Regions from separate parts of the Alloalcanivorax dieselolei B5 genome, predicted to be linked through region 4. Evidence: predicted binding sites of a transcription regulator. Region 4 holds the regulator's gene; each other region holds the start of a gene.
What was found. The regulator sigma-54, encoded in region 4, starts transcription at its own class of promoters, with help from an activator protein. The targets are predictions, from matches to a motif close to TGGCACNNNNNTTGCTNT.

Region 1 (4,733 bases), 2.1 Mb from region 4:
CCCACCGAGGCCGCTCATTTGCCGGTACGAGTGGCCGGACGCAGCGTGTTCGGCGGCACCGTGACGGTGGAGCTGGAACCCCAGGGCTGGGGCGCGGAAGTGCTTGAAGTGGAGCTGGACCGGGTGCGCTGGGACGCGCTCCAGCCTGACCGGCAGCCCGCCTTGTTCCTGCTGCCCCGGCGGCTGCAAACGGTCACCTGCGACGGTGATCTGGGCCCCCAGGTGGCGCCGGCCTGAGCCCCTCTTGCCTGCCCCCCGGTGGGCAGGCTACAGTGCCGGGAAATCTTCCCCCGAAAGCACTTTTCGGGGTATGCTGAATCCATCGCAACCGCCCGCGGGGCCTCGCTTCCCAACTTGGACACACCACTCGCTTCCCAGAAACTCCGTCTCGAACCCTACGATTCCCAGCGGCTCGCCAATCTCTGTGGCCGACTGGACGAGCACATCAAGCAGATCGCCAAACGCCTGAGCGTGGATATCCACAATCGTGGCAATGAATTTCATCTGTCCGGTGACGAACGCTCGGTAAAAGCCGCCAGTTCCGTTCTGCACGATCTCTACGATCAAACCGTGGACGGCACCGACATCACGCCGGAGCTGGTCCATTTGCACCTGCAGCAATCCGGTCTGACCGACAAGCTGGACAATACCGTGGCCTTCCCCAGTGACGAGATGGTGATCCGCACAAAACGCGCCCGTATCCGGCCGCGTGGTGCCCATCAGCGCGAGTACGTGCGCAATATCCGCCGTCACGACATCAATTTCGGCATCGGCCCGGCCGGCACCGGCAAGACCTGGCTGGCGGTGGCCTGCGCCGTGGACGCCATGGAGCGTGCCGAGATCCGGCGTATTCTGCTGGTACGGCCGGCGGTGGAGGCGGGCGAGAAACTGGGTTTTCTGCCCGGGGATCTGGCGGAGAAAATCGATCCTTACCTGCGCCCGCTTTACGACGCCCTCTATGAAATGCTGGGATTCGAAAACGTGGCCAAACTGATGGATCGCAACGTCATCGAAGTGGCGCCACTGGCGTACATGCGTGGACGCACGCTGAACGGCAGTTTCGTGATCCTGGACGAAGCCCAGAACACCACACCGGAACAGATGAAAATGTTCCTGACCCGGATCGGCTTCGGTTCCCGGGCGGTGATCACCGGTGACGTGACCCAGGTGGACCTGCCGCGCCACCAGCGCTCGGGGCTGGTCAACGCCCTCGAAGTGCTGGCCGATGAACAGGACATCGGCGTCACCCGTTTCGACAGCCGCGACGTGGTTCGCCACCCGCTGGTCCAACGTATCGTGGAAGCTTACGACCGTCATGAACGGAATACCGACCCCAACCGTTGATATCCAGTGGGCCACGGATGCCCCGGACGCACCGGACGAAAGCGACTTGCACCGCTGGACTCTGGCCGCCGCGGAAGCAGCCGGCGGCGTGGTCGGGGATATCACTCTGCGGATCGTCGACGACGAGGAAATCCGCATTCTCAACCGTGACTACCGGGGCAAGGACAAACCCACCAATGTGTTGTCCTTCCCCTTCGATATGCCCGAAGGCCTGCCCGATGACGCCATCGCCCCGCTGCTGGGGGATATTATTATTTGCGCGGACGTGGTCCGGCGCGAGGCCGCCGAACAAAACAAAACCGTGGAAGCGCACTGGGCGCATATGGTCGTCCACGGCGTACTCCATCTGCTGGGTTACGATCATATCGACGACGACGACGCCGAACAGATGGAGTCCCTGGAGATCCTCGCGCTTGCCGGCCAGGGCTTTCCGGATCCGTATAACTCGTTGCCCCCATAATTCACAAACCGATAACATCGAAACCATAACATGGAGCATTACCCCTGATGTCGGACGACTATTCAGACCAGAACAACGGTCGAAGTTGGTTGGAGCGCGTTGGCCAGTTCTTCACTTCCACTCCCGGCTCCCGGGAGGAATTGCTGGATCTGATGCGCTCCATGCGCGACAGTCACGTCATTGACGGTGACACGCTTGGCATCATCGAAGGCGCTATCGGCGTCAGCGACATGCAGGTCCGGGAGATTCTCATCCCTCGCACGCAGATGGTCAGCATCCGTGCCAGCAGCGACCCCCGCGATTTCCTGCCCACCATCATCGAATGCGCCCACAGCCGCTTCCCGGTCATCGGCGACGATCCGGACGAAGTCATTGGTATCCTGCTGGCCAAGGATCTGCTGGCGCTGATTCTGGAGCCGGCCCGCATGGAGCGCTTCCAGATCAAGGATCACGTGCGCTCCGCCATGGTGGTCCCCGAGTCCAAGCGCCTGGATTCGCTGCTGCGGGAATTCCGCATCACCAAGAATCACATGGCCATCGTGGTCAACGAGTACGGCGGCATCGCCGGCCTGGTCACCATCGAGGACGTGCTGGAACAGATCGTCGGCGAGATCGAGGATGAGCACGACATCGAGGAAGACGATTACCTGATCAAGGATCTGGAGAACGGCGAACACACCGTCAAGGCCCTGACGCCGATCGAGGATTTCAACGAACACTTTCAGTGCGAGCTCAGCGACGAGGAGTTCGACACCATCGGCGGTCTGGTGATGCACGCCTTCGGCCGCCTGCCCGGGCGCGAAGAGTCCATCGACCTGGGGCCGTTCCAATTCACCGTGTTAAGCGCGGACGGCCGCACCATCCGCTTGCTGCGGGTCACTCATCGGCAGGATGATCCGGCTCTGGACGCATCACCGGAGTAATCCGCGGCGCGCTCTTTAGGAACAAATACAGGGACGCCGTGAATTCGTCCCTGTAGGCTCCCTGTCGAACGTCCCTGTTCAACAGGGTCCCGCAACGCAGCTCACCAATGTTTATACGGCAGGAATTTCCCGTTCATGGTCACTACCACACGGTCCCCTTTGGGGTCTTCCTGTTTGTCCACCTCCATGGTGAAGTCGATGGCGCTCATGATGCCGTCGCCGAATTTTTCCTGGATCACTTCCTTCAGCGTGGTGCCATACACACCGGCGATTTCATAGAACCGGTAAATCAACGGATCGGTGGGCACGGTCTGGTCCCAGACCTTGGTGGGAAAGGCTTCCAGTGCCTTGGCCACGTCCTGATCCAGGCCCAGATACTCGGTGATCGCCATGGCTTTTTCCGGCGGCGCGCCGTTCATGCCGAGGCAGGCGGACGCCAGCCACACCGGCGACATCCCCAGGTCCTCGCCCATTTTTTCCCAGGTCAGTCCCCGCTCGGCCTTGGTGGTCACGATGATGTCCGTCATTTGCTGTTTATCCACGGTACTCTCTCCTGTTATGTGCCCAACTCAATGACACGCTTTCTTCCAAACCAAGCTCTGCAAGCTCCATACCAACTCAGAGATATGAGCCCATGGCGCAAGGCGGTTAATTTGCGTATAACGTGGCGTCATCATGCTTGCCCTATGACCTTAGCCGGGAACCACGGATAGCCATGCCCAACCTGCTGCTCGCCCTGATCGCGGGGCTACTGTTTCCCCTCGCCTTTGCCCCCTACGATCTGTGGCCGCTGGTGTTGGTCAGCGCCGCTCTGGGTTATACGGCTCTGGTACGATCGCCGACTCCGGGCCGCGCCTTCACTGCCGGTTGGCTGTATGGCGTCGGCATGTTCGGGTTCGGTATCAGCTGGCTGCACGTCTCGATGACCGACTACGGCTTCATGCCGTTGTGGATGTCGATTCCGTTCACCGCTTTGTTCGCCATGGGATTGGCGCTGTTTTATGGGCTGGCGTTCTGGTTCACCAAACGGCGCGGCCCGCGCGCCATGGTGTTCGCCGGCGCCTGGCTGGTGCTGGACTGGGTGCGCGGCGGGTTGTTGACCGGCTTCCCCTGGCTCTATGCCGGTTACGCCGCCATCGATACGCCACTGGCCGGGCTGGCGCCACTGGGTGGCGTCTGGGTCCTGACTCTGACGCTGGTACTGGCCGCCGCCACGGTGGTGGATCTGGCGCGGCCACGGGTAAGCGCCGGAGCGGCCCTGGCGGTGGTACTGATTCTGGTGACAGCGGGCCTGCTGGCCGGCCGCCATGCCTTCACCCACCCTTCCGGCCCTCGCCAACAGGTGGCGCTGGTGCAGGGCAATATTCCGCAGGATCTGAAGTGGCTGGTCACCATGCGTGACGAGACCCAGGAGATTTATCACTCACTCACCGCCGACCTGCCGGAGGACACCCTGGTGATCTGGCCGGAATCGGCGATGATCGAGTTCTATCAGGATATTCGCGGCTTCGTGGATGGCGAAGGCGAACGGATCGCCGCCAAAGGCGGCGCCCTGATCAGCGGCCTGCCCTGGCGTGACGCCAGCACCTATCCGCCGCGCTACCACAACAGCGTGGCGGTGGTGGGCACCGGTCACGACGGCGTTTATCACAAACAGAAGCTGGTGCCGTTCGGTGAATATGTGCCGCTGGAAAGCCTGATTCGCGGATGGATTCCGTTCTTCGATCTGCCCATGTCCAGCTTCACGCCCGGCAGCCCCGACCAGCCCAACCTTTTCGCCCTGGGCCAGGAAATCGCGCCGGCGATCTGCTACGAGATGCTCTACCCGGCTCAGGTGGCGGAACGCACCGGCAACGCGGATGTGCTGCTGACCATCAGCAATGACGCCTGGTTCGGCCATTCCGCCGGCCCCTTGCAGCATTTTCAGATGACCCGTCTGCGCGCTCTGGAAACCGGGCGCTGGCTGCTGCGCGGCACCAATAACGGTGTCACCGCGGTGGTGGACG
Region 2 (4,733 bases), 1.6 Mb from region 4:
CTCCGCTTCCATGTCCAACTCCTTGATCTTGCGGGTCAGGGTATTGCGCCCCCATCCCAACAACGCCGCCGCGTCACGTTTACGGCCGCCGGTATGCTGCAGCGCCACTTCGATCATGGTGCGTTCGAACACCGGCACCGCCTGATCGAGAATCGCCCGATCACCCTGGGCAAGCGCCCGGTCCGCCCACTGACGCAGGGATTTCTGCCAGTCGCCGCCGCCTTCGGCAGGCCGGCCCACGGACTGACGCAGTTCCGGCGGCAGATCGTCCACCAGCACTTCCCGGCCGGACGCCATCACCGTCAGCCACCGGCAAGTGTTTTCCAACTGCCGCACGTTGCCCTGCCAGGGCAGCGCCGCCAGATACTTTTCGGTGTCCTTGTGCAGCACCTTGGGTTCCACGCCCAGCTCGCTGGCGGCCCGTTGCAGGAAGTACCCGGCCAGCTGCGGGATGTCTTCCCGGCGCTCCGCCAGCTTCGGAATATGGATGCGAATGACATTGAGGCGGTGGAACAGATCCTCGCGGAAATCACCTTCGCGCACCAATCGTTCCAGGTCCTGGTGGGTGGCGGCGATGATGCGCACGTCCACATGAATCGGAGTGGTACCACCGACCCGGTAGAATTCGTTCTCCTGCAGCACCCGCAACAGCCGCGTCTGGGCCTCCAGCGGCATGTCGCCGATCTCATCCAGAAACAGGGTGCCACCGTTGGACTGTTCAAAGCGGCCCACCCGCTGGGCATTGGCGCCGGTGAACGCGCCCTTTTCATGGCCGAACAATTCGGATTCGATCAAATCCTTGGGAATCGCCGCCATGTTCAACGCCACGAACGGCTTTTCCCGGCGCATGGAATGACGGTGCAGCGCCCGCGCCACCAATTCCTTACCGGTGCCCGACTGGCCGTTGATCAACACGGTGACATTGGAGTGGCTGAGCCGGCCGATGGCGCGAAACACTTCCTGCATGGCCGGCGCTTCACCGATGATCTCGGTGGGGGTTTCCTCGTTGGCCACCACCGCTTCACCGCGGGCCTCCTGGCGGTGCTTGATGGCCCGCTTCACCAGCGCCACCGCCTCGTCCACGTCGAACGGCTTGGGCAGATACTCGAACGCGCCGCCCTGATAGGACGCCACCGCCGAATCCAGATCCGAGTGCGCGGTCATGATGATGACCGGCAGATCCGGGTGCTTGCGCTGCAGGATCTTGAGCATGCGCAACCCGTCGGTACCGGGCATGCGCACGTCGGAAATCAGCACATCCGGTTCCCGGGTGCCTTCTTCCAGGGTATTGAGGGCCTCATCCGCATCCTCGAAACAGGCCAGTTGAAACCCCTCCTGGCTGAGCGCCTTCTCCAGCACCCAGCGGATGGAACGGTCATCGTCGATCACCCATATGGTCGAGGTCATGCCTGTGCTCTCCCTACATCATCGGGCCACCGGCCGGCCTGTCAGGCCGAATCCGAGGTGGCGCTGTTCGCTTCCGGTAATTCCATGGGCAGCAGCAAACTGAACAGGGTCCGGCCCGGTTCGCTGTCGCATTCAATCAGCCCCTGGTGTTGGCTGATAATGGATTGGGCGATGGACAAACCCAGACCGGAGCCATTGGCTCGGCCACTGACCATGGGATAAAAGAGGGTTTCCCGTAACTCTTCGGGGATCCCCGGGCCGTTATCTTCAATATCCACCCGCAACACCAGACGGTGGCGGGTGGAGCCGATGGTGAATTGCCGCAATACCCGGGTGCGCAGGAGGACCTGCGCGTCCTCGGTACCGGATTCCAGCAACGCCTGGATGGCGTTGCGCATCAGATTCAGCAGCACCTGGATCAGCTGATCGCGGTCGGCGGGAATGTCCGGCAGACTGACATCGTAGTCGCGCAGGATCCGCACCCCCTGGGGGTATTCCGCCAGCAACAGTTGACGCACATGCTCCAGGCATTCGTGCACGTTCACATCGGCGAACGCCGGCGGTTTACGCGGCCCGAGCATGCGATCCGCCACCGAGCGCAGGCGGTCCGCCTCGTCGATGATCACCCGCGTGTACTCGGCCAGATCCGCACTGGGCAAAGCACGCTCCAGCAGTTGCGCGGCGCCGCGGATCCCACCCAGCGGATTCTTGATTTCGTGTGCCACGCCCCGCACCAGTGCGCGGGTGGCCTGATGCGCGTGCACCAGGGCCTCCTCGCGGCTGATTTTGAGCATACGGTCGAGCCCCTGCATTTCCACCAGCAGCGCCATCGGATAGCCGGGCTCCTGCAACGGTGTAATGCTGTAATCCACCGTCACCTGCACCCCGGGGGCCACCTCCAGCTTCGCCTCCCGGCGCGTAAAGGGGTTACCGTCCTCGATGCACTGCTTTAGTGCGCCATGGGCATTGCCGTCATCACGGAAATAGTCCGGCAGCACCTGCCCGATGATCCGGCTGGCACTGGTGGACAACATAATCTCCGCCGCCGGGTTGAGGTAGCAAACCCGCAACTCATCATCCAGCAGCATCACCGCGGTGCGCAGGTGATCCAGCAAGCGTTTGTGCATTACCTTCTCGGTCTTCATGATTCGGCCCATAACGGGGCATAAGCAATTATCAGGCCACCCGCCAGAACCATCGGGATGAGGCAAACCGGGCACTGCTGGAGGGCGTCGAACGGCCAGACGGCCAGAATCAGTGTAGCCAGTACACAGGAGGGATGCACCGACTTGGTGCGAATCAGAAAAAAGGGGTCAGGAATCGGGCTTAACGGTTTGAGCGCGGGTGGCGGGCTGCCCGACGGAGGCCGGTGAACCGGCCTTCGCGCCGCTTCCGAGGGCGCTGCCAGAGCCCGGACTGGCGGCGCCCCCTCGCTGGGCAGCCTGCCCGATCCCGGCCCTTCCGCTGGGCGCGGGCGCCCGACCACTTTGCAACCGGCTGGTGCGATGCACATGCACGGTGACCGCGGCGGAGCGCTTAAGCTCCTTGCCTTGCTGATCCAGCACACGCGCCACCAGCACATGGCTACCCCGTTCCGGATCCCGCAGCGCGGTTCCGGACAGGGGCTTGCCATTATCCAGAATCTCCAGCCGGTGCCCGGCCTGCAGAGCCGGTTCCAACGCCACCTCCACACTGATCGCCCCCTCCGGATTGCGCACGGTGGCATTCGGCTGCGGGGAAACGATCGCCAGACGCTGGTAGCCCCCGAAGACCGGCTGCGACGACTCAGGCGGCTCGGCCGACGGCCGGGCCCGTTGCGGCCCCGGCACGGTATTGGTGGGGCCGATGCGGACCGCCTCGGCATCGCGGCCCTCCGGCGGTGCGTCGGTGAACGTTACGTTGCCGTGTTCATCGACACTACGGAAGATCGTCTCGCCTCGGGTTTCCGGCACAGCATCGGCCCGCGCCGAGACAGCGGCGCAGACACCCATAAAAGTGATCAATAGAACGGTTGTGGTTTTCATACGGTCCTTCTCCCCCCAAGAGACACGACTTTGATTCTGACCGCACCGGAACGGGGAGAAAAGGGTCTGGGGCACACTAGAGGAACAACGGTGGTGGAGGCTCCATCGGGGAGGCGGGTCTGCACGGAGACCTTTCGGAACAGGAGCCCACATGACCCATTCCACCGTGGTTCCTCCGGCGGTTAGAAGGACACCCTGCTTTCCGGCCACCTCGAAGCTGAGCCGCGTTACGCCTTTGCGGGATCCTGTCGAACAGGGACGTTCGACCGGAAGCCTACAGGGACGTATTCACGGCGTTCCCGTAAAGGCGTAACGCGGCTCAGCTGTCCATGATGGAGGGTAATGCCGGTTCCCAATTCCGTGATGAACCACAAAAAAGGCCCCGCCGAAGCGAGGCCTTGCAACTGCCGGGAACTTGGGATTCTTAGCAGCTGTAGTACATGTCGAACTCAACCGGGTGCGGGGTCATGTTCAGACGCTCGATCTCTTCACGCTTGAGCTGGATGTAACCGTCCAGCATATCCTTGGTGAACACGTCACCGGCCATCAGGAACTCATAGTCCGCTTCCAGGCAATCCAGAGCCATGGTCAGGGTATGAGCCACGGTCGGGATACCCTCGGCTTCCTCGGCCGGCAGATCGTACAGATCCTTATCCATGGCATCGCCCGGGTGCATCTTGTTCCTGATGCCGTCCAGGCCGGCCATCAGCAGGGCGGCGAAACACAGGTACGGGTTGGCGGACGGATCCGGGAAGCGCGCCTCGATACGACGGGCTTTCGGGCTGTTCACCCACGGAATCCGGATGGAAGCGGAACGGTTACGGGCGGAGTACGCCAGCATTACCGGTGCTTCGAAACCGGGCACCAGACGCTTGTAGGAGTTGGTGGAACCGTTGGTGAAGGCGTTGATGGCGCGAGCGTGCTTGATGATACCGCCGATGAAGTACAGGGCTTCCTCGGACAGTCCCGCGTAGCTGTCGCCGGCAAACAGGTTCTTGCCGTCTTTGGCCAGGGACACGTGCACGTGCATACCGGAACCGTTGTCACCGATCAGCGGCTTGGGCATGAAGGTGGCGGTTTTACCGTAAGCGTGCGCCACGTTGTGGACGCAGTACTTCAGGATCTGAACTTCGTCGGCCTTGGCGGTCAGGGTGTTGGCGCCAACACCGATTTCGCACTGGCCGGCGGTGCCCACTTCATGGTGGTGCACTTCGATTTCCAGGCCCATCTGCTCCATGGCGGCGCACATGGCGGCGCGCAGGTCGTGCAGGGAATCCACCGGTGGTACCGGGAAGTAGCCGC
Region 3 (4,733 bases), 2.2 Mb from region 4:
GTCCGCGTTGTCGGTGGGCTCCAGGCCATGACTGGATTCCAGCAAATCCGCCATGCGCGACGAGTCGTACTCGTTCATCTGGCAGCCGTGGGTCTGAATAAACAGCTTGCGTGCCATGGGTCGCTCAACCGTGGTTGTGGATCGGTCCGGTGCGTCATTTTGCCGCATCGGGGTGTGCCGGGCGCCGTAATGGACTACAACGGGCCGCGACCGGCACTCCGGGAAAATGGGCGCGAATTATACCGCCGCCCTGGTCAAACTGCGAACCATCGCGGCTGTAAAATGGTGGCGGTAAAAATAGTGGCGGTAAAAATGTCGGGCCGGGACTTGGTAACCGCGAGGTCGCGGGGGTATGGTCGCTGGGCGTCACCGCAAAGCCGGGCAAATCGGCCCGGGCGGCGTATAGATCATAAACAGGCTCTAACAGGTATGAACAATAAAGACGGTTTCACAAGCGCATTCCTTTTCCGCATTCTGGTCGCCGGCGCCGCGCTGTTACTGGTGGCCTGTTCCGAGCCGGCCAGGGAATTACCGGTCAACACCCGTCTGGGCGGCGATTTCACCCTGACCGACCATAATGGGGAGCGGTTCAGCCTGTCATCCCTGAACGGCGAGGTGGTGATTCTGTTCTTCGGCTATACCCACTGCCCGGATATTTGTCCGGCGGTGCTGGCCCGCGTGTCCCAGGTGTACCGGAATCTGAAAGAGCAGGGGGCGGCGGACCGGGTGCAGCCGGTGTTCGTGACCTTCGACCCGGAACGGGATACCGCGGAACATCTGCGCGAGTACCTGCCCTGGTTCAAAGCGGACATTATTGGTCTGACCGGTGACGTGCCGGCGATCCAGAAGGTGGCGGAACAGTACGGGGTGGTGTTCATCAAAGAGGATGGAGACAGCGGGGAAGCGGACTTTACCCACAGTGACTATATCTACCTGTTGGACCAGCAGGGCCGGGTGCGCAAGGTGTATCCGGCGGATTTCAATATCGACGAGGTGGTAGCCGATGTTAAAACGCTTCTTTAGTGCCGTGAGTAGTGCCATGACTAGTGCGGTGAGTGCCGTGCTGCTGGTGGCCGCCAGCGCCGGCGCCGTGGCGGATGTGCGTATCGAACAGGCCTGGCTGCGCGCGGTGCCGCCGGTATCGCCGTCCATGGCCGGTTATTTCGTGCTGGTGAACGATACCGATCAGCCGCTGGTGCTCACCGGCGCCAGCGCGGAATTCGCCGGCATGGCCATGTTGCACGACACCAGTACCGATGGTGAGGGCCGCCGCAGCATGTCCCATCTGAAAGAGGTCACCATCCCGGCCGGTAAGAGCCTGGCCTTTAGCCCCGGTGGCCGTCATCTGATGCTGATGAAAATGGATTCGGTGCCGGCGGCGGGAGAGACCCCGAAGGTGTGTCTGGCCTTCCAGAATTATGCTGACCTGTGTGGCGCCTTCCAGGTGCGCCACAACGAGCCCTGACATGACCGGCCGATACTGGCGGTGCTGGCTTCTGGCCGCGGCGGTGCTGGTCACCGGACCGGTGCTCGCGGATTGCCGTGATCTCGCGCCGGCGCGCCCGTTGCCCTCGGCGGAGGACGGCCAGATCAGTCTGGCCACGTTCAATCTCTGGCGTCTGCGGGATGCCAGAAAGGACAGCTCGCTCGACCGTCCCTTATCGAAAGCTGTGTACCAGGCCCGCCTCGAGGCAGTGGCCCGGTACATTACCCGGGACCTGCGGGCGCCGGCTTTGCTGGCGGTGCAGGAAGTGGAAAGCGCCACGGTGCTGAAGGCGCTGAGCCGTGCCATTTCCACGGCGGGCGGGCCGGACTACAAGGTGGTGCTGCTGGAAGGGCATGACCCGGCGGGCATGGATGTGGGGCTGTTGTACCGGGCGCCGGTCACGCTGGGACGCCACCAGGCCTTGTTCGCCGACAACCGTTTTCAGCGGCAGCCGTTATTCACCCGACCTCCTTTGCAGGTCGAGGTGCGCACTCCGGTGGCCTTCGATCTGGTGGTGGTTCATCTGCGCAGTGCCCGGGATCTGAATCAGAAGGACTGGGTGGCGCCGAAGCGCCGGCGCCAGGCCGCGGCCATCGCCGGCTGGGCGGCGGACCAGACCCGGCCCGTGGTGGTGGCGGGGGACTTCAACAGCGCGCCGGACAGTGGCCGCTTCAGCGAGCCGCTGGCGCAATTCGAGAACGGGAACCTGATCAGTGCCTGGTCGCGATTGCCCGAAAAGGAGCGTTATTCCTTCCGGCATCAGTGCCGGCCGCAGGCGCTGGACCACATCTTTTTCTCCCCATCGCTAAAGCAGCATGTACAGAGAGTGGCGGTCAGCCGCGGCAATGCCGGGCGCTACGATGTGCTCTACGATCACGACGGTACCCGGGTGGTGTCCGATCATGATGTGTTGGGGATTTATCTGGAAGCCGGAGCGTCGGCGGACTAACGGAAGAGAATGAAAAGCACCGTGGGGCCTGCTTGCGTTGTTTGCGAGGACCAGGGAAGGCCCCACGGTGAAAAACGGTGGGCGGCGTTGTTGCCGCCCGGGAACCAGCGCGGTTCTGTTAGATCTCGAAGGCGTAGGACACGACGAACAGCAGATCGTCATCCACATCGTCCTTGTCGCCGACACATTCCCCATTCATGAACAGAGCGTCATCGTTGTTGTTGATGGCGCAGTCGTCAGCGGAGATCACTTTGGACACGGTGAAGCTCAGGTTGTCGGTGAGCGCGTAGCTCAAGTCCAAGTGAGTGTAGTTGGTGTCATCGGCGTCGTTGTCCCAGGTGCCGACCAGAATGCCGTATTTGTCGTAGCTGTAGCCCAGGGTGTAGTAGCGGTCCTTGTTGTCGGTAGCGTCGTTACCGTGACCGTAGTCACCCACGCCGAAGTAACCGGTGAACGTGACTCCGGCGTAACCGAGGCTGGCAACGATTTCGGCCAGATCGGAGTCGGTGTCGTTCGGGTAGTTGTAGTCGATGTAGGACAGGTCATAGGAGAGGTCACCAAAGGCGCCGCCATAACCGACATACAAATCGTATTCGGTGGAATCGGTTTCGGAGCTGCCCCAGACACCGGCATAGAGGCCGGAGGCGTGGCTGTAGTCCAGGCTACCGAAAACCTGAGCCGCGCCGTTGGAAATATCCTGACCACGCCAGAAGTACATGTTGGAAATGCCCAGGCTACCGCCGATTTCCGCTGCCGCCATGCCCGGCATGATCATGCCGGCGGCGACCGCCGCGGCCAGTACGGTTTTTTTCATCCCGAATGCGTGTTTCATGTGCAACCCTCTTTGCAAATGGCAAGTGTTCTAATGTGTCCTGTTGTGCGCTCCTGGCGCACTGGCCTGGGAGGCTTGTCACTTCACAAAGCAGGGTCCGTGCCAAAATGGAAAACCCAAGAAAAAACAAGAAGTTGTGATGAGGGCGTTGGGGTGGAAGGGGAAATCGGGGCGAGGAGCGGAGAAGCGGTGCGCCGCCTTGGTGCGCCGCACCGAGTTGGTGCGTTTATTTGGGGCACTCCCAGGACGTCACCACGGCGTCGGCCTGAAGGCTGTTGTCGCCGGCCACTTCCAGGCCGCACTGGCCGTTGCTGTAAGTGAAGTGGGCGTTGTAGCTGGCACCGGGTTGAGCATTGAACTGCACCGCCACCCGGCACAGATCCCGGTTCCCCGCCGACCCTTTCTGGTAAATGACACCGATGCGCGCCTGCTCGTCCGCTCGCACGGTGGTGGTGACTTCCGGCGCTTTCTTCATGGTTTTCAGCAGTTCATCGAAGGCTTTGGTCTCGAAGGGAACCTGCTGCAGGGACGTGGGCGTGGACTGAAAGCCCTTGCCCGGTACGCACACCACTGGCTGGGCGGCGATGTTGTCGCTGGAGAAAGTGACGGTGGCGACGTCCCCGTCAGTGGGCGCCGTGTAGCTGAGCATCTGGCAGCCGGTGAGCAGAAGCGCGGGAAGGGGAAGCAAGTATTTCATGGTGGGTCCTCATGACAAATAGGGGCGAAGCCGTCAGGCGAATATAAAGCGTGCCCAAAATGATGCAAAACCAGGGCCACTTTGGCGCACGTTGGAAAGACGGGTCTGACGTCCGACCTCCTGTTTAAAGCGTCCGACGGCAGGCCCGGTTCCTGACCTTTTGACGTTCGGATCACCCGAACCAGTGCTTCATCGCCTGCCGGGTCAGGTTTTCCCTTGCTTCTCCGCGTGGCAGCCAGTTGCCGGCGTTCACCGCCATGGCCACCAGGAATTCGAATAGCGGCAAATGCTGACGCAGCACCCGGTTGTGGCGATGGCCGATGATCGGGTTGAACAGGCCGAAAAAATCCAATAGCTGCCGGGGGTTTTTCCGTACCCACAGCCAGGACCCCATTTCCAGGGTGAACGGCAGGAACAACCGGTCCGGGTGTTGCTCCCGGGCTTCGTCGTAGAGGTAGTCCCACAGATCGCCGTGGGTGGTGTAGTTCACCGATTGCGGTTCAATCAGATAAGGGTGGTGGTACGGGTAGGTGTGCTCGAGGATCTGTTTGAGACGGTACACCTCGGCGAGGTGCGCAATGGGTTTCTGGCTGCGGGCGTAGCAGCACCAGATGCGGTCGCGGCGGCCAAAACCGCTGTGGCAGTCCAGGCTGATCGATACCGGAGCGTTCATCAGGCGCTGCCGTACCGTGTTCACCAGCGCCTGCGCCTCGGTTTCCATGGGCACGCCGGCACGCCCCCGATACCAGGGCAGGTGACGGCTCAGGCG
Region 4 (4,733 bases):
GAGGGAAAGGCCAGCAGTTGTCGCGGCAGGTTGCGGGCATCGATCCCCACCGCCACCCGCTCCAGCACCCGGTCCTCGTCATCCAGTTGCCCGGCCAGTTGCGGCAACAGGCCCAGAGGCAGGTTGTCCACGCAGTAATAACCGTGGTCTTCCAGTGCTTGCAGAGCCGTGGTCTTACCGGATCCGGACCGGCCGCTGAGAATGGTCAGTTTCATGGCGATTGACGCTTTCTTCCCCGAAAAGACGCCCGGGCCGGGGAGAACCGGCCGCATGGGCCCCGTCGTAGCTTATGAAGCCAGGCGCAATTCGGCCTCTGACTCCACGGCGGTAATATAGAGTTGGTGATCGTCCGTGGCCTGGCGCAGTTCACGCCGATAATCCTCGTCGTTGAACAGGTTGGCCAGGTGACTCAGGGTCTTGAGGTGCTGTTCGGGGTTCTGTTCAGGCACCAGCAGAACGAACACCAGATCCACCGGCCGGCCGTCCACGGCATCGAAGTCCACCGGTTCGGCCAGTTTCAGCAGCAGGCCCACTGCCTGCTCGCAGCGTCCGAGCCGACAGTGGGGGATGGCGATGCCTTCACCGATACCGGTGGAGCCCAGGCGCTCCCGGGCCACCAGTGCATCGAACACGTCCTGGGCACCGAGGTCGCCGCAACTGGCCGCGGCCAGCTCGGCAACCTGATCCAGAAGGCGTTTTTTGCTACCCACCTCGATACCGTTATGGGTGCGGTCCTCGGTGAGAAGTTCTCGTACTCGCATAGATCCGCTTAGTGACCGTGCTTGCGGCTCACGGTCTTCTCCTTGTGTTTGAGAATCTGACGATCCAGCTTACTGGTCAGGGCATCAATAGCCGCGTACATGTCACCGGCCTCGGCGGTGGCGAAGACTTCGCCGCCGGAAATGTGGATGGTGGATTCCGCCTTGTGGGTGTTCGGCTCCGGGGACAGGATTACCTGAATGCTAGTGATCTGGTCGAAATGCCGTTCCAGCTTGGAAAACTTGTCGTCCACATAATCACGAAGGGCTTCGGTGATATCCAGGTGATGGCCACTGATGTTGATTTGCATAGCTGGCTCCTTTGCCTCGTTATTTAACCCCGGCCTCTGGCCCGGGTTATAAGCCGTTTCCCGCGTCGTCAAACCAGACGTTTGCGAGCGCTGGAAGACGGGATTCGCATCGCCTCCCGATACTTGGCGACGGTCCGGCGCGCCACCTTGATCCCTTGCTCATTGAGCAAACTGGCCAGCTTATTGTCGCTGAGTGGCTTGCGAGGGTTCTCGGCGGCGACCAGCTTCTTAATGATGGCACGAATGGCGGTGGAAGAACATTCACCGCCGCCTTCCGTGTCCACGTGACTGGAAAAGAAATACTTCAGCTCGAACACCCCTCGGGGCGTGAGCATGAACTTTTGATTGGTGACCCGGCTGATGGTGGATTCGTGCATCTCCACCGCCTCGGCGATATCGGCCAGCACCAGCGGTTTCATCGCTTCCTCGCCATAGTGGAAGAAGTCCTGCTGCACCTCGACGATGCGCCGGGCCACCTTCAGCAGGGTGTCATTACGGCTTTGCAGGCTTTTCAGGAACCAGCGCGCCTCCTGCATGCAGTTACGCAGGTACTGGCCGTCCTCGCCCTCGGTGCGGCGGGCCAGGCGGGCGTACTGGGCGTTCAGGTTGACCTTGGGCAGGACTTCTTCGTTCAGTTCCACCCGCCAGCCGCCGCGGAAGGGGCGCACCACCACATCGGGAACCGCGTATTCCGCCACCTCGCCGCCGATTTGTTCGCCCGGGGCCGGGTCCAGGGTGCGCAACAACGCCAGGGCGTCGAGGAGATCGCTTTCCGTCACCCCCATGGTGCGGCGCAGTCCGGCATAGTCGTGCTTTTCCAGTAGCGCGAGATGCCCGAGCAGGGCGGTCGCGGTGTCCAGGTGCGGGGTGTCGGCGGGCTGTTGGCGCAATTGCACGCCCAGGCATTCGGCCAGATCACGGCTGGCCACGCCGATCGGGTCGAATTGCTGCAGTCGGTGCAGGACCGCCACCACTTCGTCTTCCTCCACCGGATCATCGGCGTCGGCGATTTGCCGCTCGGCGGTGTCGAGCAGATCATCCAGGGGCAGGGACAGGTAGCCACGGTGGTCGAGGGCGTCGATGAGGATGCCGGCGATGACCCGGTCCCGGTCGCTCATCGGGCTGAGATTGAGTTGCCAGAGCAGATGGTCCTGGAGGGTGACCGGAGCGACGTGGCGCTGTTGCCAGGCGTCGGCGTCATCGTCCTCGCCGCCGCCCGAGCCGGAACCGGACTGGCCCACATAGAGGTCGTCCCATTCGCTGTCGCTCTCCACCGGTCCATCCACCAGGTCGTCCAGGGCCTCGTCGCGTTCGAGGTCCATTTCCTCCGCTTCCCAATCGTCATCGGCGGGGGTGTCGTCCTCGGTGTAGGCCTCGACCCCCTCTTCAAGTTCCAGCAGGGGGTTGGTTTCCACCGCCTGCTGGATTTCCTGGCGCAGGTCCAGCGTCGACAGTTGCAGCAAGCGAATCGCCTGCTGCAACTGCGGCGTCATGGTGAGCTGCTGGCCGATCTGGAGTTGTAGACTCGGTTTCATACTGCCTTGGTGGTCCGGTGAATCGCCAAGGCGGCAGAATAGCAGCGTCTTTCAAGGTTTCGCAATTCATTTAAGCAATATGTATGCCAATGTTGAAATTGCAATTGAAAAAGAGTAGAGGCGCGTCATAGCCGAAAGTCGGCGCCCAGATAGACGTCGCGGACCTGTTGATTACCGAGGATGGTCTGGGAATCGCCCTCGGCGATGATGTTACCGGCGCTGCAGATATAGGCGGTATCGCAGATATCCAGCGTTTCGCGCACGTTGTGGTCGGTGATCAGCACGCCGATGCCGCGATCCTTGAGATGACGAATGATGCCCTTGATGTCATTCACCGAGATCGGGTCGACCCCGGCGAACGGCTCATCGAGCAAAATGAACGCCGGATCCGTGGCCAGGCCACGGGCGATCTCCGCCCGCCGCCGCTCGCCACCGGACAGGCTCATGCCCATGCTGTCGCGGATATGGGTAATGTGGAATTCCTCGAGCAGATTGTTCAGCTCCTGCTCGCGCTCGGCTTTGCTCAGTTCCTTGCGGGTTTCGAGGATCGCCATGATGTTCTGTTCCACGGTCAGACGGCGGAAGATGCTCGCCTCCTGAGGCAGGTAGCCGATACCGCGCTTGGCGCGCCCGTGCATGGGCAGGTGGGTGATGTCCTCGCCGTTGATCTCGATGCGCCCGGCGTCCGCTTCCACCAGCCCGACGATCATGTAAAAGCAGGTGGTCTTGCCGGCGCCGTTGGGGCCCAGCAGGCCCACGATCTGGCCCGCTTCCACTTCCAGGGAGACGTCCTCGATGACACGGCGCCCTTTGTAGCTTTTGGCCAGTTGGCGGGCATTCAGTTTCGCCATGGTCAGGGGCTCTCCGTTTCATTGGGGGTGCTGTTGGCGGGCGATTGTGGCGCGCCGTCGTCCTGGCCCTGGTTGTCTTCGCCGGTTTGCGACGCCTCGTCGCCGTTATCGCCGCTCTGAGCCTGGGAGGCATTGGCGGCGGGAATCACCAGCCGCACCCGTTTGTCGCCCTCGCTGCTGGCATCCATCCGTCGGGAGTTGAGGTCATATTCCACCCGGGCCCCTTCGAAGGTGTTGCCCTGATGCTGCACATAGGCGTTGCCGGTGAGGATCAGACGACGGCGCTTGAGATCGTAGACCAGGTTGTCGGCGTGGGCGTCCAGGTCCTTGCCTTCGCGCATGCGCACCGGACTGCCGGTGGCTTCCACCCGCACCAGTTGCTCGTTCTCGGTGAACAGCCGCAAGACATCGGCGTTGAGTCGACGGTTGCCCTGGATCAGCTCGGCGTCACCCCGGTATACGCCAGTGCCGGCGTCCCGTTCGAACACCGCCTGGTTGGCGCTGACCTCCACCGGGCCTTCGGCACCAGACTGGGCCACGGCCAGCGCTGGAACCAGAATGGCGGCGGCGATTACCGCGCGCAGACGGCGCAGCGGGCCATGCACCGGACCGTTATGGCTTGGGTCCTTTGAATTCACTTACTACTCCTTGCTTGAGAGTCATGCGCCCGGTGTCCAGGTCCGCGTCCATGCGGCCCGCCCGGGTGCTGCCTTCACTGTGTCGCATATTGACGGTGTCCGGGGCGGAAACCTGGCGATCACGGCTCAGGTAGTGCAGCTCCCGGGTATCGAGGGTGACGCCGTTGTTCTTGCTGACCGCCTCGACGTTGTTTTCGAAGACGATCACATCGCCGTTGTCGCGTACTTCACCATTGTCGGCCTGGATGGTCCACTGGCTGTTGCCGTTGTTCAGGCGCAGGTCCGGGTGATCGAGCAGCGTCAGCGCTTCGCGTTCGTATTGTTCCAGATTGTTGGCCAGAAGCCGGTATTCCACTTCGCCGCTGTCGCGGTTGAACTGGCGGGCGACAATGTTTTCCGCGGTGATCACCGGGGCGCTGAGGAACGCTTCATTGTCACCTTCCAGTGGGTTGCCCCATTCGTGCAGGGTCATCATCACGATCAACCCGAGCAGGATGACGCCGCTGGCGCTGAGCAGGCCGGGCCGTCTCACTGCCCCTCCCGCAGCCGCAGCAGGCTGTCGCACACTTCCCGTACCGCCCCTTCGCCGCCGCGCGCCTCGGTGACAGTGCCGGCGGCGCTGCGCGCCGCCGCGTGGGCG

Region 1: a site for sigma-54 is predicted at 3,326-3,343, ahead of cynS (cyanase). Genes of this name have one in related genera too.
Region 2: a site for sigma-54 is predicted at 2,574-2,591, ahead of glnL (nitrogen regulation protein NR(II)). Genes of this name have one in related genera too.
Region 3: a site for sigma-54 is predicted at 3,355-3,372, ahead of B5T_RS05460 (TorF family putative porin). Genes of this name have one in related genera too.

Annotation. Positions count from the first base shown of each region.
Region 1 covers NC_018691.1:1,184,721-1,189,453, reverse strand. The annotation lists gene B5T_RS05420 (sulfate/molybdate ABC transporter ATP-binding protein) at 1-237, shown strand, start outside; gene B5T_RS05415 (PhoH family protein) at 355-1,344, shown strand; gene ybeY (rRNA maturation RNase YbeY) at 1,316-1,804, shown strand; gene B5T_RS05405 (HlyC/CorC family transporter) at 1,852-2,727, shown strand; gene cynS (cyanase) at 2,829-3,269, opposite strand; gene lnt (apolipoprotein N-acyltransferase) at 3,443-4,733, shown strand, end outside.
Region 2 covers NC_018691.1:646,927-651,659, reverse strand. The annotation lists gene glnG (nitrogen regulation protein NR(I)) at 1-1,407, opposite strand, end outside; gene glnL (nitrogen regulation protein NR(II)) at 1,449-2,534, opposite strand; gene B5T_RS22170 (DUF4124 domain-containing protein) at 2,721-3,431, opposite strand; gene glnA (glutamate--ammonia ligase) at 3,856-4,733, opposite strand, start outside.
Region 3 covers NC_018691.1:1,194,337-1,199,069, forward strand. The annotation lists gene miaB (tRNA (N6-isopentenyl adenosine(37)-C2)-methylthiotransferase MiaB) at 1-117, opposite strand, end outside; gene B5T_RS05445 (SCO family protein) at 430-1,023, shown strand; gene B5T_RS05450 (copper chaperone PCu(A)C) at 1,040-1,465, shown strand; gene B5T_RS05455 (endonuclease/exonuclease/phosphatase family protein) at 1,467-2,435, shown strand; gene B5T_RS05460 (TorF family putative porin) at 2,554-3,267, opposite strand; gene B5T_RS05465 (hypothetical protein) at 3,494-3,964, opposite strand; gene B5T_RS05470 (M14 family zinc carboxypeptidase) at 4,137-4,733, opposite strand, start outside.
Region 4 covers NC_018691.1:3,971,731-3,976,463, reverse strand. The annotation lists gene rapZ (RNase adapter RapZ) at 1-215, opposite strand, end outside; gene ptsN (PTS IIA-like nitrogen regulatory protein PtsN) at 288-761, opposite strand; gene hpf (ribosome hibernation-promoting factor, HPF/YfiA family) at 770-1,069, opposite strand; gene B5T_RS17665 (RNA polymerase factor sigma-54) at 1,138-2,604, opposite strand; gene lptB (LPS export ABC transporter ATP-binding protein) at 2,730-3,455, opposite strand; gene lptA (lipopolysaccharide transport periplasmic protein LptA) at 3,458-4,093, opposite strand; gene lptC (LPS export ABC transporter periplasmic protein LptC) at 4,068-4,625, opposite strand; gene B5T_RS17645 (KdsC family phosphatase) at 4,622-4,733, opposite strand, start outside.